3 regions of the Bradyrhizobium arachidis genome follow, and region 1 is predicted to be linked to each of the others. Evidence: riboswitches for the same ligand, from Rfam matches in the RefSeq annotation. Region 1 holds a riboswitch; each other region holds the start of a gene.
What was found. Region 1 has a riboswitch for cobalamin ahead of WN72_RS17385 (energy-coupling factor ABC transporter permease). Riboswitches for the same ligand answer to the same signal wherever they lie in the genome.

Region 2: another riboswitch for cobalamin. It lies ahead of metE (5-methyltetrahydropteroyltriglutamate--homocysteine S-methyltransferase); the one in region 1 lies ahead of WN72_RS17385 (energy-coupling factor ABC transporter permease).
Region 3: another riboswitch for cobalamin. It lies ahead of WN72_RS16405 (TonB-dependent receptor); the one in region 1 lies ahead of WN72_RS17385 (energy-coupling factor ABC transporter permease).

The regions. Positions count from the first base shown of each region.
Region 1 covers NZ_CP030050.1:3,761,068-3,768,539, reverse strand. Annotated here, with positions in the region: gene WN72_RS17400 (histidine phosphatase family protein) at 9-581, shown strand; gene cobT (nicotinate-nucleotide--dimethylbenzimidazole phosphoribosyltransferase) at 656-1,714, opposite strand; gene cobF (precorrin-6A synthase (deacetylating)) at 1,725-2,474, opposite strand; gene WN72_RS17385 (energy-coupling factor ABC transporter permease) at 2,517-3,194, opposite strand; cobalamin riboswitch at 3,232-3,451, opposite strand; gene cobA (uroporphyrinogen-III C-methyltransferase) at 3,497-4,228, opposite strand; gene WN72_RS17375 (cobyrinic acid a,c-diamide synthase CobB) at 4,225-5,535, opposite strand; gene cobM (precorrin-4 C(11)-methyltransferase) at 5,535-6,317, opposite strand; gene WN72_RS17365 (cobalamin biosynthesis protein) at 6,314-6,682, opposite strand; gene WN72_RS17360 (bifunctional cobalt-precorrin-7 (C(5))-methyltransferase/cobalt-precorrin-6B (C(15))-methyltransferase) at 6,679-7,472, opposite strand, start outside.
Region 2 covers NZ_CP030050.1:2,248,388-2,255,859, forward strand. Annotated here, with positions in the region: cobalamin riboswitch at 681-882, shown strand; gene metE (5-methyltetrahydropteroyltriglutamate--homocysteine S-methyltransferase) at 985-3,330, shown strand; gene WN72_RS10430 (hemerythrin domain-containing protein) at 4,520-5,119, opposite strand; gene fixJ (response regulator FixJ) at 6,017-6,622, opposite strand; gene WN72_RS10440 (ATP-binding protein) at 6,619-6,924, opposite strand; gene WN72_RS47605 (hypothetical protein) at 7,138-7,344, shown strand; gene WN72_RS10450 (hypothetical protein) at 7,367-7,472, opposite strand, start outside.
Region 3 covers NZ_CP030050.1:3,559,563-3,567,034, reverse strand. Annotated here, with positions in the region: gene WN72_RS16450 (transglycosylase domain-containing protein) at 1-227, shown strand, start outside; gene WN72_RS16445 (DUF1214 domain-containing protein) at 237-815, shown strand; gene WN72_RS16440 (DUF1254 domain-containing protein) at 812-1,396, shown strand; gene WN72_RS16435 (hypothetical protein) at 1,587-1,835, shown strand; gene WN72_RS16430 (class I SAM-dependent methyltransferase) at 1,970-2,620, opposite strand; gene WN72_RS16425 (SDR family NAD(P)-dependent oxidoreductase) at 2,684-3,532, opposite strand; gene WN72_RS16420 (AraC family transcriptional regulator) at 3,655-4,671, opposite strand; gene WN72_RS16415 (oxidoreductase) at 4,680-5,510, opposite strand; gene WN72_RS16410 (DUF2147 domain-containing protein) at 5,699-6,169, opposite strand; cobalamin riboswitch at 6,408-6,615, shown strand; gene WN72_RS16405 (TonB-dependent receptor) at 6,742-7,472, shown strand, end outside.

The DNA.
Region 1 (7,472 bases):
AGATGAGCATGGAAGGCGAGACCTTCCTCTGGCTGATACGGCATGCGCCCGTCGACGGCGTCAAAGGCACGATCCATGCCGCCGACGCGCCGGCCGATCTCCGCGATCGCGCGCAACTCGAGGCGCTGCGGCAGCGCCTGCCGCGGGATGCTGCGAGCTATGCCAGCCCATTGCGGCGCACGGTCGAGACCGCGCGGGCGCTGGGGCTGGAGCCGACGCTGGTGAGCGAATTCACCGAGCAGGATTTTGGCGACTGGACCGGCCATCGGCATGACGAGCTCGCAGCGACCGGCGGCGAGGCCTATGCGAAGTTCTGGAGCGATCCAGCGCGTGGAAAGCCGCCGGGCGGCGAGAGCTTTGAGGATCAGGTCGCGCGCGTCCGGCTCGGCCTGTCACGGATTGGCTCGGGCCCAGCCGCGCTCGTCGTCCATTCCGGCACCATCCGCGCCGCGCTCTGCATCGCGCTCGACCTCACGCCTCAGGCAGCCTTGCGCTTCGTCATCGATCCGCTGTCGCTGACCCGGATCGACCGGCTCACGACCGGCTGGCGCGTCGTCTCCGTCAACCAGCGGATCAGCTAAAGCATGATCCGGAAAAGTGCGCAGCGGTTTTCCGAAAAGATCATGCTGAAACAACAACCTAAAGCGCGATGATCTCATCGCGCTTTAGGCCGATCCGGCACATTGGCCTGCGCGAACGTCGCCATGCCGTTGTGGAGCGCGCAGGCCGACCGCACCAGTGGCAGCGCGATGGCGGCGCCTGATCCCTCGCCGAGCCGGAGATCGAGGCTGATCAGCGGCTGCACGTTCAATGCACGCAGCACCAGCCGATGCCCCTGCTCCGCCGACTGATGCGACGGCAACAGGAACGGCTGGCATGACGGGTTGAGCCGCGCTGCCGCAAGTGCGGCGACTGATACGATGAAGCCGTCGATCAATACGGGAATGCGGCGCTGCGCAGCCGCGATGATCGCGCCTGAGATCGCCGCGATCTCGAGGCCGCCGACGGCGCACAGGATTTTTTCGGGCGCTGCGCCCGCAACGCCATGGCGTGCGATCGCGGCGTCAATCACGCGCGCCTTGTGCGCGCGGCCGGCGGCATCGATACCGGTGCCGCTGCCCGCGATCTCGTCGGCGCCGACGCCGAGCAGGCTCGCGGCGATCGCCGCGGACGCAGTGGTGTTGCCGATGCCCATCTCGCCGAAGATCAGGAGATCGGGGTTGGTGGCCTCCGCGCGTGCCACCGCGCGCTGGCCGGTTTCGAATGCGAAGGCCAGCTCGGCAGGCATGAGCGCAGCCTCGGTGCTGAAATCGCGCGTGCCGCTGCGCGGCTTGTCGGTGACGACGCCCGCCATCTCCTCCTGCGCCAGCGTGCCCGCGTCGACCACTTCCAGGGTCGAACCCAGTTCACGCGCCAGCACCGAGATCGCCGCGCCGCCGGAGGCAAAATTCGCCATCATCGCGATGGTCACGGCTTGCGGATAGGCCGACACGCCCTGCGCGACGATGCCGTGATCGCCGGCAAAAACGATGACGGGCACGCGGGCGGCGCGCGGCTGCTCAGTCGCTTGCAGGCCCGCAAGCTCGATCGCGAGCTGCTCGAGCCGACCGAGCGCGCCGGTCGGTTTCGTCAGTTGCGCCTGACGCGCAATCGCCGCTTCGCGATGGGCCGCGGAGATCTCGGGGCACTTTTGGTAGACCCATTCGGGTAACATGCTGCCTCGCTTAACGCCCGCGCTTGAGAATGTAGCTGTCCATGATCCAGCCATGCCGCTCGCGCGCTTCCTGCCGCGCGGCGACGATGCGCGGACCAACCTCGGCCAGCGCGCCTGAGTGGATGATCTGATCTTGCATGCCGAGATAGGCGCCCCAATAGATGTGAAGCCCCGCCGGATCGAGCGACTGGAACGCGGTGCCGCCGTCGAGCATCACCACCACGGTATCGACGCCTTGTGGCCAGCCGCCTTCGCGCAGGCGGCGTCCCGTGGTCACAAGGAAAGGCTCGCCGATCTCGTTGAGCGGCAATGCATGCGCCGCGCACAGCGCCTGGATCGAGGTGATGCCCGGTACGACCTCGATCTTGGGCAAGGGCTTGAGCCGGCGCGCGATGCGCAGCGAGGAATCGTAGAGCGAGGGATCGCCCCAGATCAGCAGCGCAATCTTGCCCTCACCGCCAAGATGATCTGCGATCGTCTGCGACCACGTCGCGGCGACCGCATCATGCCAATCGTCCACGCCCTTGCGGTAATCGGCTTCATCCGCATCGCGCACGGGAAGATCGAACTCGGCAATGCGCGTCCTGTCGCTCGTGAGCACATCGGCGCAGATCGTGCGCCTGAGATCGGCGAGATCGGACTTTGCGGTGCCCTTGCGCGGGATCAGGATGAGATCGGCGGCGTTGATGGCAGTGATCGCAGCGCGCGTGAGCTGATCGGGATCGCCGCAACCGATGCCTATCAGGGAGAGCGTGAGCATCGCGAGCGCGAGGGGCGGCCATGACGGCCGCCCCTTGATCTCTTAGGCCGCGTTGTGCAGGCGCGGAGTGACGAGGCCGGGCGCGGTGACACCGCGCAGCGACTTCGCCAGCGCCAGCACGGCGAGATCGGCGAGCGGCTCGATCACGATGACGAGCGCATAGGAGGCCGCGAAGGTCGCGATGTTGGCGAGGTTGCTCATCGCAAAGCCGGAGCCATAGAGCGCCCAGAACGCCACCCAGGCGATCACGCCGGCCTGGTAGGTCGTCGAGAGCGCCAGCGCCTGGCGATACCTGAGGTCGACATAGGCGGTGTTGCGCGAGATGATCCGTGCGGCGATCGCCTGGATCCCGAACAGCGGCACCAGCAGCGTGGTGACGTTCATGCCGTATTGCGGCAGGTCGGCGGGCTCGAAGAACACGCCCTGGAGCAAGAGGCCGAACGCAAGGCCAAGAGCCGCCGGCGCCGCACCGAACAGCAGGAACAAGGTCGAGCCAAGGATGAAGTGCACCTCGGAGACGCCGACCGGGAAGTGCGGCAGGATCTCGAAGAAGGTGAAGACGAGCGCGGTGGTCGCGAGGGTGCGCACGGCGAGCGAGCCGATGCCCTGCTCGCGCACGGTCTCGACCGCGAGCTTCAAGGCAACGCCGCCTGCGGCGATGCCGGTTGCGTAACTCAATATAAGCTTGGCGCCCGTCACGACGCCGGGTTCGATATGCATGGTTCAGTTCCTTCCTGCCGTCACACCCGACGGCCTTGGCCTCAAAACATGCACGGCCGGTCTCCTGGCTCGCGGTTCACTGGGGTTCTCCGGCCTTCCCGGACCTTGCGGCCCAGTGGCTGATCGGAGCCCCTCACCGCTTACAGTCGCGGGGGCGGCTGGGGTTTTGCGCGCCGCAACTGGGTCCGCCCATCCCCATTCCCGATTATGCTCCGGCGCTTTGCGCCGCGTTGAGCACCATGCCTCTCCTGTGTGCCCCTTTCGCCAGCCGGGCGTCAAGGGCGGAAGGGCGGCCCGGGCCATCATGACGGATAATCCCCCGCCAGCGCGCCGAACAGGATGACGGCGGCGGTCGACGCCGCCCCGCCCCGCGCAAGCTGCTCGGCAAGCTCGGCAATCGTGGTGCGGACCAGCCGCTCGTCGGCGCGCCCGAGGGATTCGGCGAACAGCGCGGGGGTATGAGGGGCGAGGCCGTGCGCGATCAATTTTGCGGCAAGATCCGGAAAGGTGCGGCGGCCCATATAGACCACGGTCGTCGCTTCGGGGTCGGCCAGCGCCGCCCAGTTCAGGTTCTGCGGCAGCTCGCCGGTGACGTCGGCCCCGGTGACGAACTGCACCCGGCGCGAGGTATGGCGCCGGGTCAGGGGAATGCCGGCTTGCGCGGCGGCGACGCAGGCCGAGGTGACGCCGGGAACGATCTCATAACCGATGCCGGCTTCGCGCAGCGTCTCGAGCTCCTCCTCCAGCCGGCCGAAGATCCCGGCATCGCCGGACTTCAGCCGTACCACGCGCGCGCCGGTTGCGGCGTAGTCGACCAGCAAGCGGTTGACGTGGTGCTGCCTGGTCGAAGGCCGCCCTGCCCGCTTCCCCACCGCAACGAGATTGGCGCCCGGGCGGGCCAGATCCAGGATCGCGCCGGACGCAAGGTCGTCATAGAGCACGACGTCGGCCTCGCGCAGCCGCGCGGCGCCCTTCACGGTCAGGAGCTCGGGATCGCCCGGGCCGGCGGAGACGAAGGAGACAAAACCGCTCACCGGTCCTCCGCGATCAGATGAAAGAACGTGCCGGTCGCCTGTCCCCGCCGCGAGCCGGTCTCGGCAATGACTGCGCCGGTCGCATCATGCACGACCGCCAAAGGCGTGTCAGGCTGCGCAAGGATGGTCGAATAGTGGAATTCGTGGCCGCGGAGCCGGGCGCCCGCCTGATGCCCCGGCATCGGTGCTGCGAGCGCGGCGAGACGATAGCCGAGATGCATGCGGCGCTTGGCAAAGCTCGTCTCGAGGCCAAGCAGGCCCGTCATCTCGTGGCGGACGCCTTCGGCGTCGGTCAAAGCGGTGCCCAGCACCATATAGCCCCCGCATTCGCCGTGCACCGGCCGCGTCTCGGCGAAGGCGCGCAGGCCGCTGCGAAAGCGTGCATTGGCGGCGATCTTGCCGGCATGGAGCTCGGGATAGCCGCCGGGCAGCCAGCAGACGTCCGCACTGACATCGGGACCTTCATCGGCAAGCGGCGAAAATGTCGAGATCTCCGCGCCCGCCGCGCGCCAGGCTTCCAGCATGTGCGGATAGACGAACGAGAACGCCGCATCGCGCGCCAGTGCAATGCGCTGCCCGGGCGGCGTCACATTGAGGCCGTTCGACGCAGCTTGCGGCGACCAGCTCGCTGCCGCTCGCAGCACCGCATCGAGATCGACATGCTCGGCGACGAAGCGCGCGGCCTCGTCGATCAGCTTGCCGATCTCGGCCTGCTCCTCAGCCTGCACCAGGCCGAGATGCCGCTTCGGCAGCGAGATCTCGGCATGGCGCGGCAGCGCGCCGAATACGGCGATGTCCGCGTCGTTGAGCGCGCGCCGCACGAGGTCCTCGTGGCGCGGGCTGGCGACACGATTGAGCACGACACCGGCAAGGCGCACGCCGGCGCGGTAGTCGCGAAGACCGGCTGCGATCGCAGCCGCGGTCTGCGCCTGCCCGGAGGGATCGATCACCAGCACCACGGGCCAGCCCAGCATCTCCGCGATATCGGCAGTCGCGCCAGTGCCGGAGACCCCGCGCGCGGCGACGCCGTCGAACAGGCCCATCGAGCCCTCCGCGAGCACGACATCCGCGTCCGCGCCGCGGCTGACGAGATGGGCGATCGCCGCGCGGTCCATCGCCCAGCTGTCGACATTGACCGAGGCGCGACCCGTCGCGGCGGCATGAAAGGCGGGATCGATGTAGTCGGGCCCGCTCTTGAAGCACTGCACGTTCAATCCGCGCTGGCGCCAGGCGCGCGCGAGCGCCAGCGTCAGCGTGGTCTTGCCGACACCGGAGGCCGGCGCAGAGATGACGAGGCCTGCGGCCATCACGACGCCTCCGGAAAGCGCGGCTCGGCGCCGACGGGACGATAGCGGCGATCGTAATCGACGGCGTAAAGACGGCTCTCGTCGAAATCCGCAGCGCCGAGCGTCTTGCCGACGAGGATCAGCGCCGTGCGCTCCATCTCGCCACCGACGGCGGCATCGAGGGTTGCGAGCGTCGCACGCACGATGCGTTGATCCGGCCAGCTTGCGCGCCAGACGATCGCGACCGGGCAATCTCCGCCGTAGTGCGGCGAGAGCTCGGCGACGACCTTGTCGAGCAGATGGATCGACAGATGGATCGCAAGCACAGCACCGGTCGCCGCGAATGCGGCAAGGTTCTCGCCTTCGGGCATCGCGCTGGCGCGGCCCGGCGTGCGCGTCAGCACCACGCTCTGCGCAAGGCCGGGCAGCGTCAGCTCGGCTTCCAGCGCGGCGGCGGCGGCCGAGAACGACGGCACACCCGGCGTGACCGTGTAGGGAATGCCGAGTGTGCGCAGGCGGCGGAGCTGCTCGCCCATCGCCGACCAGATCGACAGATCGCCGGAATGCAGCCGTGCGACGTCCTTGCCCTCGGCATCCGCGGCGGCGATCTCCGCGATGATCTCGTCGAGCGACAGTGGCGCGGTGTTGACGATGCGTGCACCGGACGGGCAATGCGCCAAAACGCCTTCCGGCACCAGCGAGCCGGCATAGAGGCAGACCGGACAGGCCGCGATCAAATCGCGGCCGCGCAACGTCAGCAAGTCAGGCGCCCCGGGCCCTGCGCCGATGAAATGCACGGTCATGCGCCATCTCCTTCGGCGATCGCGGCCGTCGCAGTGCGATCCTGCGAGACCACGCGCGTCGCAATCAGACGCGCGCGAGGGCCCGCGGCCGCAAGCGCTGCCGCCTCGGCGACCGAGCCGGTTCCGAATTTTTCCGCGACGAGTTTTGACTGCGTCGGCGTGTCGACATTCGCGAGCACATCCGACGGAACGGCCTTGATCGGCACGCCGCATTCGCGCGCGAGCTGCTTTAGCGCCTCCGCATCGGCCTTGTCGCTGACGGTCGCGACCGCCGCAAGACCTTCAGTGCCGCCAGCGGCCAGCAACGCCTCGCGCAGCGAAGCCAGCGTGACATCCTTTTTGAATCCGAGTCCGGCGACTTTCATCGCACCGCACTCCACTGCACAACCGCCCGGGCTGCCTCCCACGAGCGATAGCGGCCGAGCGGAGCGGCATGCGCTATCTCGACCCGCATCAGCTCGCCGCCATGGCGCTGATGCAGCTCGCCGAGCAGCGCTTCCGTCTCCAGCGTGACCGAATGTGCGACGAGCCGCGCGCCTGGCAAGAGACGGGACCAGACGGCATCGAACATCGCGGGATCGAGACCGCCGCCGATGAAGACGGCATCCGGCGGGTCTTGGCCAGCAAGAGCTTCAGGTGCCCTTCCCGTGACGACGGTGATCCGATGCGCCAATCCGAACGCCGCCGCATTGGTGCGAATGTTCGCGGCGCGATCCTCGCGCGCCTCGATCGCAATCGCCGTCCCGCCGCACAGCGCCCACTCCACCGAGATCGAGCCCGAGCCGGCGCCGATGTCCCACAGCCGCTCGCCCGGACGCGACGCCAGCGCCGAGAGCGCGAGCGCGCGCACCGGCCGCTTGGTGATCTGTCCGTCATGGACGAAGAGATCGTCTGAGAGGCCGGAGCTGCGGGGAATGCCTTGCCCGCCCCTCGCCTCAACAGCGACTGCGACCAAGTTGCCAGCGACATCGCCCGCAAAGCTGTCGGCGCGATGTTCAGCAATGCTTTCGCGCGGCCCACCGAGCGCGGCGAGCATCCAGAAGCCCGACGCGCCCCATCCGCGCTCGCTGAGCCATTTCGCGAGATCACCCGCCGCCCTCCTGTCGCGCACGAGGCAAATGATGCGCGCACCATTCGCTAGATGCGGAATGAGAC
Region 2 (7,472 bases), 1.5 Mb from region 1:
CAATTCGCACCGCTTCTATGTCCTCTTTGTCGGCTTTCCGACGTGCGGGCGTCTCGATGTTTCCGTTCAGCGCGGCTTATGCCACGCGCCGAATGTTCGGTGGGCGCAGCTGAACGCCTCGACCAAGTTCCTGATGAGAATTGGGAGCACGTTTGCCGCCACAGAACTGTTTGGCTCGCTATCGTTACCGGAGTGTCAGCTTTCGACCTCTGGCATGCCTCTGGGTACTCGCGGCCGAGAGGCCAGAGCGCGTTTGACGCTTCTTTCGCGACAACCGGCACTCGCGCCGAGCATTTGGAGTCTGGCTGGCACTGCAAATCAACGTGCCGGTCAGGTATGTTGCTGACTTTGCCACGTGTCTTAGGCCTATGCAGCACGGATCCAGCTGGTCGAGAGGGCAGCTGGATGGCGGACGCGCTCGAAGAACCTGCTGGGAAGCCTGGGACACGCATCAAATGCGTTCTGCTCTAGGCAGCAGTCCCGACCGCGGAAGCCGCTTTATCCCTTCCACCGAACTGGCGTGCGGCCAGAGGGCAGCTGCGATGGTCATCACAATATCGCTGACTGCAGAGCGCATCTACATCGACTCAGCGATAAGGATGCGCGGTCATTCGCGTAGCGGATGTCGCAGCACCAGCTTGCGACATAATCTGAGAGGTTGACGGAAGACTTGTCTTGCCGATAATCCAAGTCGTCGAGGTTCTCCGGTCCCACTTGATCCGGAGCTAAGAGGGAAGCCGGTGACAATGCCGGCGCTGCCCCCGCAACTGTGAGCGGCAAGCCGCTGTCCAACGATGTCACTGAAGCCTGCGCGGCTTCGGGAAGGCCGGACAGAAGCGATGACCTGCGAGCCAGGAGACCTGCCCCGACAATTATTCGTCCACGGGCGGGGTGTCCCGGTGGTGCGCCAAGCAGCCGTCGCACCGCGCGACTTCCCCTGCCTGCGTCCGCCACGGCCTTTGCCCCCAATATGGGGTTAACGCTATGTCTCTTCTCTCCCTTCCGGTTGCCACGCTTGGAACGCCACGCATCGGTCCAAGGCGCGAGCTCAAACTCGCTCTTGAAAGCTATTGGGCGGGAAAACGCAGCGAACTGCAGTTGCTCGAGGACGCAGCTGGCCTGCGTGCCGCAAACTGGGCTCGTCAGAAATCTATCGGCGTCACCGTCATTCCATCGAACGATTTCTCGCTGTATGATCAGGTGCTCGACACAAGTGTCATGGTTGGCGCCATCCCAGAGATCTACGCTTCGAACGCCGAATCCGTTTCGCTGAAGACGTACTTCGCCATGGCCCGGGGATCACAATGCGGCGATCAGGATGCGAGTTGCGGTCGCGGACCGCGCGGATTTGGCGCACCCGCTCAGGAGATGACCAAGTGGTTCGATACCAACTACCACTACATGGTCCCCGAGTTTCGCAGAGGGCAGACTTTCAGGCTATGCTCTCGCAAGCCGATCGAGGAGTATGAGGAAGCCAAGGCCCTTGGCTTTCAGACCCGTCCTGTCCTGATCGGGCCGGTCACATTCCTAAAGCTCGGCAAGAGTCTCGATCCTGCGTTCCAGCCACTCTCACTGCTGGATGAACTGATACCGATCTATATCGAGGTTCTGCAGGAATTGGCCAAACGTGGGGCAAATTGGGTTCAGTTCGACGAGCCCTGCCTGGTTCTTGATCTGGATGAGAGGGCGCGGCAATCTTTGCGACATGCCTATGATCGGCTCGCCAAGGAGGTGCCGGCCATCAAGATCTTAGTTGCCAGCTATTTCGGCGACCTCGGGGACAATCTGAACACCGCGTTGAGCCTGCCAGTTGCCGGACTACACCTCGACCTAGTTCGAGCGCCACAGTTGTTGGACCAGATCATCGCTGGCGGCCGAGGTGATCTCGTCATGTCGCTCGGTGTCGTCGACGGCCGGAATGTATGGCGGTCGAATTTGTCATCGCTGCGCCAGCGGCTCGAACCCGCGATTGCGAAGCTCGGCAAGGACCGTGTACAGATTGCCCCATCCTGCTCGCTGCTTCATGTACCGGTCGATGTTGAACTTGAAACCGGGCTCGCTTCCGACGTCAAGAGCTGGCTTGCTTTCGCGGTCCAGAAGATGCGGGAGCTTGCGATCCTGGCGCGGGCACTCGCAGGCGACCAGAATGTTGCGCCAGCTCTTGCCGAGTCGGAATGTGCCGCGACTGTTCGCCGGACTTCGCCGAAAATCCGTGATGCCAATGTCGCTGTCCGGATGAAAGCGATCGATCAGACCATGCGTCGACGCGGGAGCCCATTTGCCCGTCGTGCCGAGATCCAAAGCAATCGTTTCGGACTACCGGCTTTTCCTACCACGACCATCGGATCGTTTCCGCAGACCACAGAGGTCCGGAATGCCCGTGCGGCGCATGCGCGAGGCGCGATAAGTGACGAGCAATACGACAGGTTCCTCAAGGAGGAGACTGCGCGCGCCGTACGTTGGCAGGAGGACATCGGTCTCGACGTCCTCGTGCACGGCGAGTTCGAGCGCAATGACATGGTGCAGTACTTCGGCGAGCACCTCGCCGGCTTCGCATTTACCAGGAGCGGATGGGTGCAGTCGTACGGCTCGCGCTGCGTCAGGCCGCCGATCCTGTTTGGCGATGTGGTGCGGCCGAAGCCTATCACCGTGGACTGGTGGCGCTACGCGCAATCACTAACGAGGAAGCCGATGAAGGCTATGTTGACCGGACCGGTGACGATTTTGAACTGGTCCTTTGTCCGCGATGATATTCCCAATAGCGAGGTCTGTCGCCAGATTGCGCTCGCGATCCGAGACGAAGTCCGCGATCTCGAGAATGCTGGTGCGACAATGATCCAGATCGACGAAGCCGCACTGCGCGAAGGAATGCCGTTGCGTCGATCGGAGTGGACGGCCTATCTCGACTGGGCCGTGGATTGCTTCAGCATCTGCTCATCGGGCGTCGCCGATGAAACGCAAATTCATACACATATGTGCTACTCGGAGTTCAACGACATCATCGCTGCGATCGCTGCAATGGACGCAGATGTCATCTCGATCGAGACGTCGCGCTCGAAAATGGAACTACTCGACGCGTTCAGGAACTACGAATATCCAAATCAGATCGGACCGGGCGTGTACGACATCCACTCCCCACGCGTTCCCGAGGCGGGCGAAATGAAGGAACTGATGGTGTTGGCTCGGACCCGGCTGCAGGATTCGCAGCTCTGGGTCAATCCGGACTGCGGCCTGAAGACGCGCAAATGGGAGGAAGTGCGTCCGGCGCTAGCGAACATGGTCGCTGCCGCCCGCCAACTACGCGCTGCATCCGATCCGCGAGGCCATTGATCCGGGCTTGGGTCTCTTCTCGACAAAGCGGATCCTCTTGCGGTCATTTGCGCTGTCGATGATCGATGGAGCCTTGGGAATAAAAAAGGCCCGGCCTCGCTGAGCGGGCCGGGCGAAAGTCCGGGAGGAGCGACGCTGACGCATCGCGCGGACTTCCATCGGCGGAGAGAGGACAACCGCCGGTTCGATCACGGCAAGGACATTCGCCGAAAATCTGAGCTCAGTTGAAGCACAAGCTCAGCGTAGCTCAATTATGCCGTGGTATGCGACCGTTAGCCTGAGGTTTATAAAGTTACACCAAAGTTTGTCGATCAAGAGCACGTCGGCAACGATTACGACGGCGACGAGGACGGTGATGCCGGGCGGTCACAGCAGGGCACGAGCCGCAAACTCAGTGCGCTTCCTGTCTGAAAACCTTATGCTCGATCAGCGCGACGATACGAAAAACCCGGCTCCAAGGATCTTGCAAGCGTAGACAATGCCTGAGCGGTTGCTATTGATTTGATCCCTGCTTAAGGCAGTCCTTGGTCGACCGGTTCCAGCCGGTGGTCGGGTTTCGTCTTGGGTCTCTGTTTGAGAGTCTATGAGCGGACCACGCGGAGGATGTCACGAGCTTGAAGATGGCACTGGTGCCGACAGGGTGCTCCTCAGCCGTGAGCCTGGTCCTGCCCTCAGCACAGGGCCAGTTGAATGATGGCGATCTCCGATCCGGCACGGCTCGGCGCAGAGTTAGACCCGACGTCGTCCAGCGCCTTGCCGTTCGTGCTAAACGTACCCGGGCGAGCAGTACCTGGCAATTGACGTGCTGTGGGTCAAACCGGTCGCGGTCGGATCATTCAGAGCCTGCCAGGCTGGGAAAGATTGGGAGTGCTTCGCCCCACCCGCGCGGCGGTAATCGTCCGTCATTGTGCGGCGGCGGGCATGAGAGGCATCCGTTTCGCGCGATGTCACTGCGCAACTGCCAGACCTGCGACATCACATTGTGGAACGTGCCGGAACCAGAGCTCAGGAAGGCTCGGCCATGCCGTTGGCACCGGAAGCGATCATCGTGCGGAGAAAGCCATCTTGGCGGTGCGGCAGCCTACGTGCCCGCGAACACCCCCATTTTCATTCGACAGGATGAGCATGAGGTCTAATTCCTGCTGTAACACGGCGCCGATCAATATGGCCCCTACGTCTCGGCGCCGTGTCACGGGTTGCCGGCCTTGGCGGACGAAAATGCGACCGAGCTCCGTTCGGCCTCAGCTTCTTGCTCCAATTGCAGAATATGCGCTCTTAGCGCATCGGAAGTGGCTGCCGCTGTCTCGCTGAACAGGGGATCCCCATCATCGGTGACGGCGGAAGCGATTTCGGTCCATTCCTGTGCCGAGAGAGCCTTCAGTGCGGCCGGAAAGAAATCTTGTTCTTCCCACATCATGTGGCGCCGCTCGCATACTATAAAGTCGCGTATGATATCGCCGACGTCTCGCCGAAAGAGTTCACGATCCGCGAGGATGGCGTCAATAGCTCGCGCGAAGTGGTGCAAGCGGTCGGCCACTTCCTGGTGTTCAAGCGCGAGATCGCCAACGATTGCAGCTGCATCGGGATCGCGAGCCTTGAGCTTCGAAAAAATCAAGTCTTCCTGTGGATGATGGTACAGCTCGGGGTAAACCTCGAAATAGCTGATAATCGCGCGAATGACCTCATAATCGGGACCGATCCCTCCCTCAAAAATCTCCAATTCGCGTTGAAGAGCGGCCAGAAGCAGATCAATGTTGCGATGCTCTCGAAGCAAAAGGTCGATGGTCATTCCGGTGCTCCTGGAGGCACAATGTAGGCCGGAAGCGTTTCTGCCACTTACAAGATCGCCCAAGCCGATTCGGTGTCCTTCTACGCCGCAGTTTTCTGCGCCGTTCGAGGCCGGCGTAAATCAACTTAGCCGCCGAAGTGTTGAGGTTGCCCCCGCAAGACGCCGGTCGGATAACGGCTGGTTTCGGTAAATTTGGCGGCCTGGGCGTGCATGGCGGACCCTTTCTTGCGGACATCGATGGGACGCAGATTGGCTGCTCCTGACGAACTCGAAAATTTGGATGTTTTCCCTAGGTAGAAGTCCCTAAGTATTTGCCCGTAAGTGCCATGAGCAGGGCGTTTTGAATCGGGGCGGCGCGGTCCCTTGTTTGCTCAGACATGGCCAAACCGGATTAGAAAGCTGCATGCTGGCTTCCTCGGCCGCGTCCATGGAAACACCCGGAAACGCACGGCCGCACCCGTGAAGAGCTCCAGCCGGCCGAAAAGTTGTCGTCCACAACCACTTTCGGCTTGCCGCAGGAAGTCTTGTTCGGGCGTCTTGGCTCTGATCCCCGTCAGCATCGGTCGGCCGCGGAGGTGACCAGGCAGATATTGACGGCATCCCGATCGATGTACGCTGACCGACGTGGTCGACGCGCTCGATGATCATGCGATACGCTGCCGTAGCCCCCGTTCTCCGGGGCGACAGACCCGCTGTCCATCGGAGCACAAATGTGGGCCGACGTAATTGATCTGCTTCATGTGCCGTCGTGATGCAAGAAACCAGCAGCCTGTATTGCATCGGTAGCCGTCATCGACAACATGACCCACTCGGTGCGGTGCGCCTGAAAACCGTCCATTCATCTGGAGTGCGCAGCTTCAACGCATGAATGAGCCATTCGCGCCATTTGCGCTTGTGCTAGAGTCCCGCGGCAATGGCGATCCGCATCAACTGGGACATGCTGCGGACATTGGTCTTGGCCATGAGGTTTGCACGGTAAACCTCGACTGTCCTGGGACTGATGCCGAGATCGTGGGCGATCACCTTGTTAATCTTGCCGGCTAATAGCCCCTGCAGGACGTCACGCTCGCGCGACGAGAGGCACGCGAGGCGGGCTTCCGCCTGAAGTTTTGCTGCGTCACCGGCTTGTTTTGTTGGCCGCGCTTCCAGAGCACTATTGATCGCACGCAATAGCACCTCCTCCACGAACGGCTTCTCAAGGAAGTCGGCCGCACCCGCTTTCATCGCTTCGACTGCGAGCGATACGTCGCTATGACCAGTTATTAAGACGACGGGGCAGTCGACGCGATTGGCCTTCACTTTACCGACTAGCTCGAGACCGCTCATACCCGGCATGCGGATGTCCGACACAATACAATCAACTGGACCGCTCGCGACGTCATTAAGAAACGCGGTCGCCGTCTCATAGGTTGCTACGTAGAAACCGTTAACATCAAGAAGAAAGGCGAGCGAGTCCCGCATTGCGGCGTCATCGTCGATCACAAGAATGCGCCGTCCAATCATGCTGTCTCTTCGCTAAGCTCGACAAATGGCGCGGTGTGAGGGATCGCGCTGCCACCCGGATTTGCTTGCGCGACGATATGGCCGCCATGTGACTCGATGATCGTCCGGCAGATTGATAGCTCCACACCCATGCCATGCCTTTCAATCGTGACAAAGGGCTGGAACAGTCGGTCGGTGATATCAGCGCTGATGCCGGGGTCCTTATGAGCAACTGTAAACCTGTCGACAGCAACTTCAGCGCGCGGGCAGGAAGCCATGGCGTCGATTGCATTGCGTATCAAGTCCACCGCGACCTTCTGCATCTCGATCTTGTCGACGACAGCACGAGAGACAGCGCGGCGGCTGCCGCGGCAATGCCATAGCCTTACCAGATGTGGTCCGACATGCTTCCTGGTAGACCCTCTCATTCGATCGACTCTACATTGTTTCCCACGAGGGCCACCGGAGCAGAACGCGCCTCAGCTCACACCAATCTATTGTGCAGGACGGCCGTCGCCATCTGGCCATATGCGCCAGTGCGTTGGCTGCACGGCTACGTGTTCTCCGGTCTTGGCCTTGATCCAGCCGCCGAAGGCCCGGCGGCAAGGAAAGACCACCCGGTGAATGGCATTCCCCTCGATCACGGCAATCTCCAGATCCTGATCAAAGGGCGGCGCCGTTTCGACCCGCTCCCAGGTCAGGTCGCCAGTAGATCTTGGACGGTGTTCATCGCTGCCGGCTGACAAATTCAGGCAACCTTCTGAACTACGCACGAGATGGCTTGGCCGCCGCGAGAGCTGGCTCAGCCCAATATTGCCAAGGCGGCGTGGTCCCCATTGCGCCAGCCGCGGCCGGGGTTTTATCGACCGCG
Region 3 (7,472 bases), 200 kb from region 1:
CGAAAGTGCTGGAGACCAAGCCCGGTCCGCCGCCGGTGCTGACCAAGCGCGGCGCCGACATCCTTGTGCGCGTCGAGAAGCTGCTCGACGACGCCGCCAAGACCGCGAACAAATCGGCGGCCGACGACAGCAAGCAGGCCAGGCCGTCGCCGTCGACGAGCGCGCTCGCCTTCCCGCAGAACTATGCGGAAGAGAATGCGAACGCATCTGGCCCGCGCAAGAACTGATCGACGTCCGTGCGGCTGATCCTGATCACATTGACGGCGCTTCTGCTCGCAACCGTGGTGGGCCTGGGCGCGACCTGGATGACGACGACGCGCGGCACCGAGATCGGCGCGCTGACGATCGGCCCCTGGACCGCGCGCCCGCGCACCGGCACCGCCGACGTCGACCCCTATTCGCGCGCCACCATCGTGCGCAACGGCGAGCTGCCGATCGGCACCGGCGACGGCGTCGCCTTCACCGCGACTGCCGACGACAAGAAGAAGGCGCTCGACGGCCGCTGCGACGTCGTCGTCTCCGGCGTGACGCCGCCGGCGCGGTTCTGGACGCTGACGCTCTACGACCGCAAGGGCCACCTCGTTGCCAACTCGCTGCAGCGCTACGGCTTCACCAGCCAGGAGATCGTGCGGTCGTCCGACGGCTCGTTCGAGATCCGCATCGCCTCGCGCTCGCGCGCCGGCAACTGGCTGCCGACCGGCGGCATCGAGCGCTACGCATTGATGCTGCGCCTCTACGACACGCCGGTCGGCGTTGCCACGCGCACCCAGCGCGATGCGCCGATGCCCACCATCAAGACGGTGGGCTGCTCATGATCCGCCTCATGTTCACCATCGTCGCGGGCGTGGTGCTGGGCCTCGTGGTCCATCTCGTCAGCGTGCTGGCGCTGCCGCGGATCGCGACGCAGGACGCCTATTCGCGGCTGACGCCGATGACCAAGCTCAACGGCGTCACCCAGCTTCCCCTCGCCGATCCGCAGACCTCGCCGATGCCGTTCATGGACCCGGCGTTTGCGATCGCGATCTGCCGCTATGACCTCGCGGGCGGCCCGCTCAAGCTGACGGTGCCGGTGAGCCAGGCCTATACGTCGGTGTCGTTCTACACCCGCAACGAGATCGCCTATTACGCCATCAACGACCGCTCGGCGGGCAAGAAGGTGATCGAGCTCGACCTGATGACCGAAGCGCAGCACAACGAGCTGCCCGAGGACGAAGAGGTCACCGCCGCCGACCGCCTGATCATCGACTCTCCCAGCACCACCGGCCTGATCGTGATGAAGGCGCTCGCCGCCGAGCCCGGCCTGATGCCGCAGGCGCAGGCCTCGCTCCAGACCGCAACCTGCGCGCCGCAGACCGAGCCGCCGGCCAAGGCCGAGGCGCCGCGCGGACGGCGCTGACGCGCGGCTGTTTCGGCCAGCTCAAAACAGAGTCCAAAAACAACCCCATGCACAGTAGAAGGCCGCTTTCCGGCCCATGCCCTGTGCTTGCGGCGAAGCCGTTGACGTTTCGGTGCAAAACATCGGTTCGGCGCAACAGCTGAGGAACAGTCGCCTGCCTCCGCAGTTTCCTCAACTGGAGGAAACACCGATGAAAACAGCAACCCTTGCTTTAGCGATGGTCCTGGCCTGCTCGACCGGCTATGCCTCGGCCCACAGCGCCAAACGCCATCATCATCACGGCTGGTTCAACTCAATGAACATGATGCACGGTCCCGGAAGGACGGCTGCACGTACCGACCCGAACGGGACGGCGGGCGGGCCGACGAGCGTCAGCGGCACCGGCTCGTCGAAGTTCGGAGGACAGATCCCGGGAGCCAGTGGCGCAGCCCGACAGTAAGTCCGCTGAGCTGACGCCTCAAAACTGAAAGGGCAGCGCCTTTCGGTGAGTTTGACACGTCGGGCAAAACACGGGCATAATGGCATCATCGAGAGTTCGTCACACCCGCACGGAGCAATCCGCTGCGGGTGTTTTCATTTGGGAGCACGGAGCGATCTCCAGGACGTAACGTCCCGAGCTTGCTCGTCGACGTCGCCCCCGCCCCGGAGGCGCGGACGCCGCCGGATGCGATAAACGGATGCCGGCGGAAGATTGAGCGCGGTCCGGCCGACCAGGCTCGCCTTCAGCCCGAGACGGTCAAGAATGGGCCGCGGCACCGGGCAGCGAGGTCCGTAGGTGAACTGATAGAGCGTGCTGCCCTCCTGCATGTGGCGGAAGACTCCCGTCAGGATCGCGATCACCTTGCGCGGCGACATCGACAGAAGCGGTAGGCCGCTGACGGCGGCAGAGGCCGGTGCCACGAACGGCTCGTATTGGGCGAGCTGGCGCGCATCCATCCAGAGCACACGCGCTCTTGGGAAGCGCTCCTGCAACAGGCGGACGAAATCCGAACCATATTCGATCAGCAGCAGGTCGCGCTCCGCGACGCCGCGCCGGAGCAGCGCCTTGGTGAAGATACCGGTGCCAGGCCCCAGCTCGATCACCGGCCCGGTCCCCGGCATGATCTCCTGCGTCATCAGGCGCGCCAGTGACTGGCCTGATGGCGCGATGGCGGAGACCTGCCAGGGATTGGACAGGTACGAGCGGAAGAACTGGAAGAAGTCTGCAACTGCGGTAGCGTTCATTGCGATCCTCTGTTTCCCGCTCGCAAGGAGCAGACGGGCCTGTCGAGAAAAGGGCTGGTGCGACTAAGATGCGATGTTGTGTTCTCTCGCCTCGCCCTGAGCAGCGTTGGAGAGGGATTCCCACGCTTCCCACGTCGCGAGGCGATCGGCATAGGCAGTGCGGGCGCGCGGCAGACCTTCGGTGCCGACGAAGAACCGCAATGGCGGATTCTCGGCGTCGACGATCTTCAGGATCGCATCGGCCGTCGCCTCCGGTTCGCCAAAAGCAAGCTTGGCGCCGGCGGCAAATACCTCCGCCCGCGTGTTGCTGTAGGCATTGATGACGGGCGAAATCCTGAGCGAGGCCGTGCTGGCGAACCCCGTCGCATAGGCGCCAGGCTCGAGCAGCGTGACTTTCAACCCGAGGTCCTTGACCTCCTGGGCCAGACTTTCATGGAGAGCTTCGATGGCGAATTTCGAGGCGTTGTAGAACCCGGTGATGGGCCCGGCGACGATGCCCGCAACACTCGACACGCCAATGATGTGGCCGCCGCCCTGCCGTCGCAGCAAGGGAAGCGCGGCCTGGATGACGCGCAGCGTGCCGAAGAAATTCGTGTCGAACTCGGCGCGGACATCGGCCTCGAGCGCCTCTTCGATCGCCCCGACCAGCGCGTAGCCTGCGTTGTTGAGCACGACATCCAGCCGTCCGAAATGCGCGTGAGCCCGGCTCACGGCATTCTGCACCGCGTGGGCATTGGTCACGTCCAGGGCCATCGGCAGCACGGCATCGCCGTAAGCTTCCGAGAGATCAGCCACGTCAGCCAGGATGCGGGCGGTGGCAGCCACCTTGTCGCCGCGCTTGAGCGCAGCCTCCGCCCAGATGCGACCAAAGCCGCGGGATGCCCCGGTGATGAACCAGACTTTGCCAGACATGCGATATCCTCGATGGATTGAGTTGGACTTACTCGGCAAGTCCTATCCTCGCTGGCCTCGATCGACAGTGACGAGGTGCGCCAACGAAGTTGCCGCAGGCGCCAAAAAGGGCGCAGCAACCGTCAGTGAATCTTGTTGCCATGCAGCTCGCGCCAGCGGCTCGGCGTCACGCCTTCCCAGTAGCGGAAAGCGCGATAGAAGGAGCTTGCGTCCTGATAGCCCAGGAGGCATGCGACCTCGTCGATGTCGGCGGTGGGATCCGACAGGAGTTGCCGCCCGAGCTCCTGACGCGCCTCGACGAGAAGCTCGCGGAAGCTCGCACCTTCGTCGGTGATGCGGCGCTGAAGGGTTCGCTCGCTCAAGCCGAGATCGCGCGCCACGTCGGACAATTCGGGCCGCCCGCTCGCAAGGCTCCGCTTCAGGACGACCTTGACCTGCTCCCTGACGGAGCTGCGCGCTTCCAGCTCGCCCAGGGCGGACGCCAATGCCGGCGTCAGGATTTCGAGGAGTTCCTTGTTGTGCCCGGGAAACGGACGATCGAGGTCTGCGGATTTCAGGACCAGCAGGTTTCGTGCCGCGCCATAGCGGATCTGGCATTCGAAATATTTCTGGTGGACGTCGCTCTTGGGACGAGGACGAACCAGCTCCACCCGCTTCGGCGTCAGGTGCTGTCCGGTCCCACGACGTCCGAGCTCGACCAGCGAGGCAAAGGTCACGTCGGTCGAAATCGCGGGCTCCGGATCAGTTGCATACGGCCACTCCGCCGCGACAACGCACTCGTCCTCGCCTTCCCTGACCTGCAGCTGCTCGGGCGAGCACAGCCGCTTGAAGCGCGCAATGCGGAGCAATCCGTCGCGATAATCCCTCGCATAGAACGCAGCGAGGCTCGACGGCGGATGCACCGCCGTCTCGACGCTCTGGACCAGCATCAAGCCGAGCCCCGGCTCCGGCTTCAGCTCCTCCAGCGCTCTCCAGAGCGCAAAATATTGCACTGTGGTGACCTGCCCCTGCTCGTTCAGGTGCAAGGTCGCCGGCAGTTTCGCCTGCCGCAACAGCACGGCCGGCGGCACGCCGATATGTTCAACGGCCTGCCAAAAGGCTCGGGGGACCTTGCATCTGTCTGCCGCTGTACCACTCATGAACAATCCTAGCGCATCTGGCTCATGATCACGCGGTCGAACAGGCGGTCGCCGAACCATTCGCGAATCTTGATCATGGGCAAGGCATATTTACCCGCAACGTAGCGGGTGCGCGGCTTCTGCTCCCTCACGGCCCTCGACACGACGCCGGCAATGACGCTCGGATTGGTGCCGCGTCCCTGTCCATAAGCCGCACGGGTCGATTTCGCGACGGCCTGCGTCAGCTTGGCGTAAGGACCTCCACCCGATCGTTTGAGCAGGCCATTGGCAACCACATCGCCAAACCCCGTCTCGATCAGGCCGGGCTCGACGACGACGACCTTGATGCCGAACGGAGCCAGTTCAAGTCGCAAGCAATCGGACCAGCCTTCCAGCGCATGCTTGGTCGCATGGTACCAGGCACCCAGGAGGGTGTAGATCTTGCCGCCCATCGAGGTGATGTTGACGATCGTGCCTGCGCGCTTTTCGCGCATCTTCGGCAAGAGAAGCTGCGTCAGGCGAGCGGCGCCGAACAGGTTCACCTCGAACTGGTAACGCGCTTCGTCGATGCCGACGTCCTCGACGGGACCGTAGAGGCCGAAGCCGGCGTTGTTGACGAGCACATCGACGCCATCCACCTCGCGCAGGATGGCATCGACCGTCGCCTGGATGTCGGACTCGCTCGAAATGTCCATTCTCAGGGACCTCGCCCCGAGCTTGACGAGATCATCCATCTTGTCGACGTGCCGCGCGGCGACGAAGACCTGGAATCCGTCCTTGATAAGACGCCTTGCGATTTCCTTGCCCATGCCGGAGGACGCTCCGGTGACGAGCGCCGTTCTCTTCGACTTGTCGAACATTTCAACCTCTCTTCGTTCCTGCCCTTATCCTGCGGCCTCCGTGGCAGGAATTGACTGACCAAGCACGCCAACAGACTTGCACAACACGCCAATCCTGACGACCGATTTGAGCCGCCGTATTCCCAAGAAAAAGCGCGGTACCCGCGACCGCGCTTTGGCAAGACAGTTCGGGGCTGGCGGAAATCCGTTCACCCGCGAGCGCGGTGGAATGTGCGGGTTTGTCCCATCGCCGGCAGCCCGAGATAGCCTCGGAGGTGCATCTTGCCGTCCTTGACGGTGGCCTTGCAGTTGTAGGTGCGGCCGGACGAGGCGTCATAGATCGTGCCGCCGCCCCACTCGCCATCCTCCCAGCGCAAGCCGGCGATGAAGACAATGTTCTTCAGCGACCGCGCACGCAGCGCGGGATCGGGGTTCTTGGCGTCCTTCTTGAAGGTCACGTTGTCCGCCTCCACGATCTCGTTGCCGTAGAGCATGCGCGCCTGGAATTCCGTTCCGCTCCTGAACATGTCGAGCTTCACCGTGCCGTCGTCCGCCTCCCATGTCCCGACGATCGCATCGGGGACTGGCACCTCGCCGTGCGCCATCGAAATCTGTCCGATGTTCACGGCTGCCATCAGCAGGAAGATGGCGGATCGACGGGAGTGAAGCGACGTTTGCATGGTGCGTTCCTTGGTTTGCGGTTGGGCGAGCGATCGAGGCGCTCGCAGGTCTCGCAAATGTCTCTAGATTTCGGGAACAGCGTTTGCAGCGGCAGAAGGCGCCAGCGGAATTGCGCGGTGCGCCAATCGATGCCGGCGCGGATTTGGATGGTCGGGCAAAACAGCCACACATGGCCATTATCGAAGGTCGGGCCAATCGACGGGTCCCCTTCGGATATTGACGGCTTCATCGCCAGCTGCCAGTTTCATGATCGGTAGTGTCCGCAAGGACTATTCAAGGGAATGCGGTGCGTCCGTCTCGACGGACAATTCCGCGGCTGCCCCCGCAACTGTAGGCGGATAGCCGACGACCAAACGAACCACTGGAGCCCCGTTCGGGCCTCTGGGAAGGCGGTCGAAGGCGATGACCCGCGAGCCAGGAAACCTGCTGCCAGCCATGAGTCACGCGCGAACGCATTGGGCGGGGTGCCCCGATGTCGGACAAGTAGCCGCTGCATCTGCCGCCTGGGGCGAAGGTAGATGACTAAGGCAACCGCGGTGACAGTTTATTTGCGTCGCCGCAGAGCGTTGTCGTGCAAACTCTTCATTCTCGTGCCGGCGTTGCGCCAGGCTATTCACGTGTTTTCCTGATCTCCCTGCTCTCTTCCGTGTCGCTGTCGGCGGCTGCGATCGCGCAGAGCGTGGACCGTGACAAGCCGCCCGTGGAGATCGGTCCAGTGACTGTCTCCCCGTCCACACCGAGGACGGCGCCTGCAATCAGCCCGGGCAACCAAAAGCCTCGGACCGCCCGCCGGGCCACGGGGCGAAGACCGACAGCACCGATCGCTGCAAGGCCCACCAACCCGCCCGCCGGCGACACGACACCGTTGAACACCGCCGCCGTCGCCGGGGTCTCCTCTCGCCTCGGCATTTCGGCCCGGGAGACGCCGGCGACCGTCGAGGTCATCAGCCAGCAGACCATGCAGGACCTGGGCATCCGGACCACCACCGACGTCGCAAAGGCGGCAGTCGGCGTGACTGGCGGCGATGCGCCCGGGGCACCCGCGATCTTCTCGATGCGCGGCTTTTCCGGCGATCAGCTCAACACCCTCTACAACGGCATTCCGATCGGGCCGTCGACCATGACCGGCCGTCCCATGGATGTCGCGGGCCTGCAACAGGTCGAGATCATCAAGGGACCGGACTCGCTGGTGGCAGGTCTTGGCGCAACCGGCGGCGCCGTCAACTACGTGACCAAAGCGCCGCATACCGGTCCGATCGTCAACGAAGCCTTCACCTCCTACGATTCCTTCAACGGCTATCG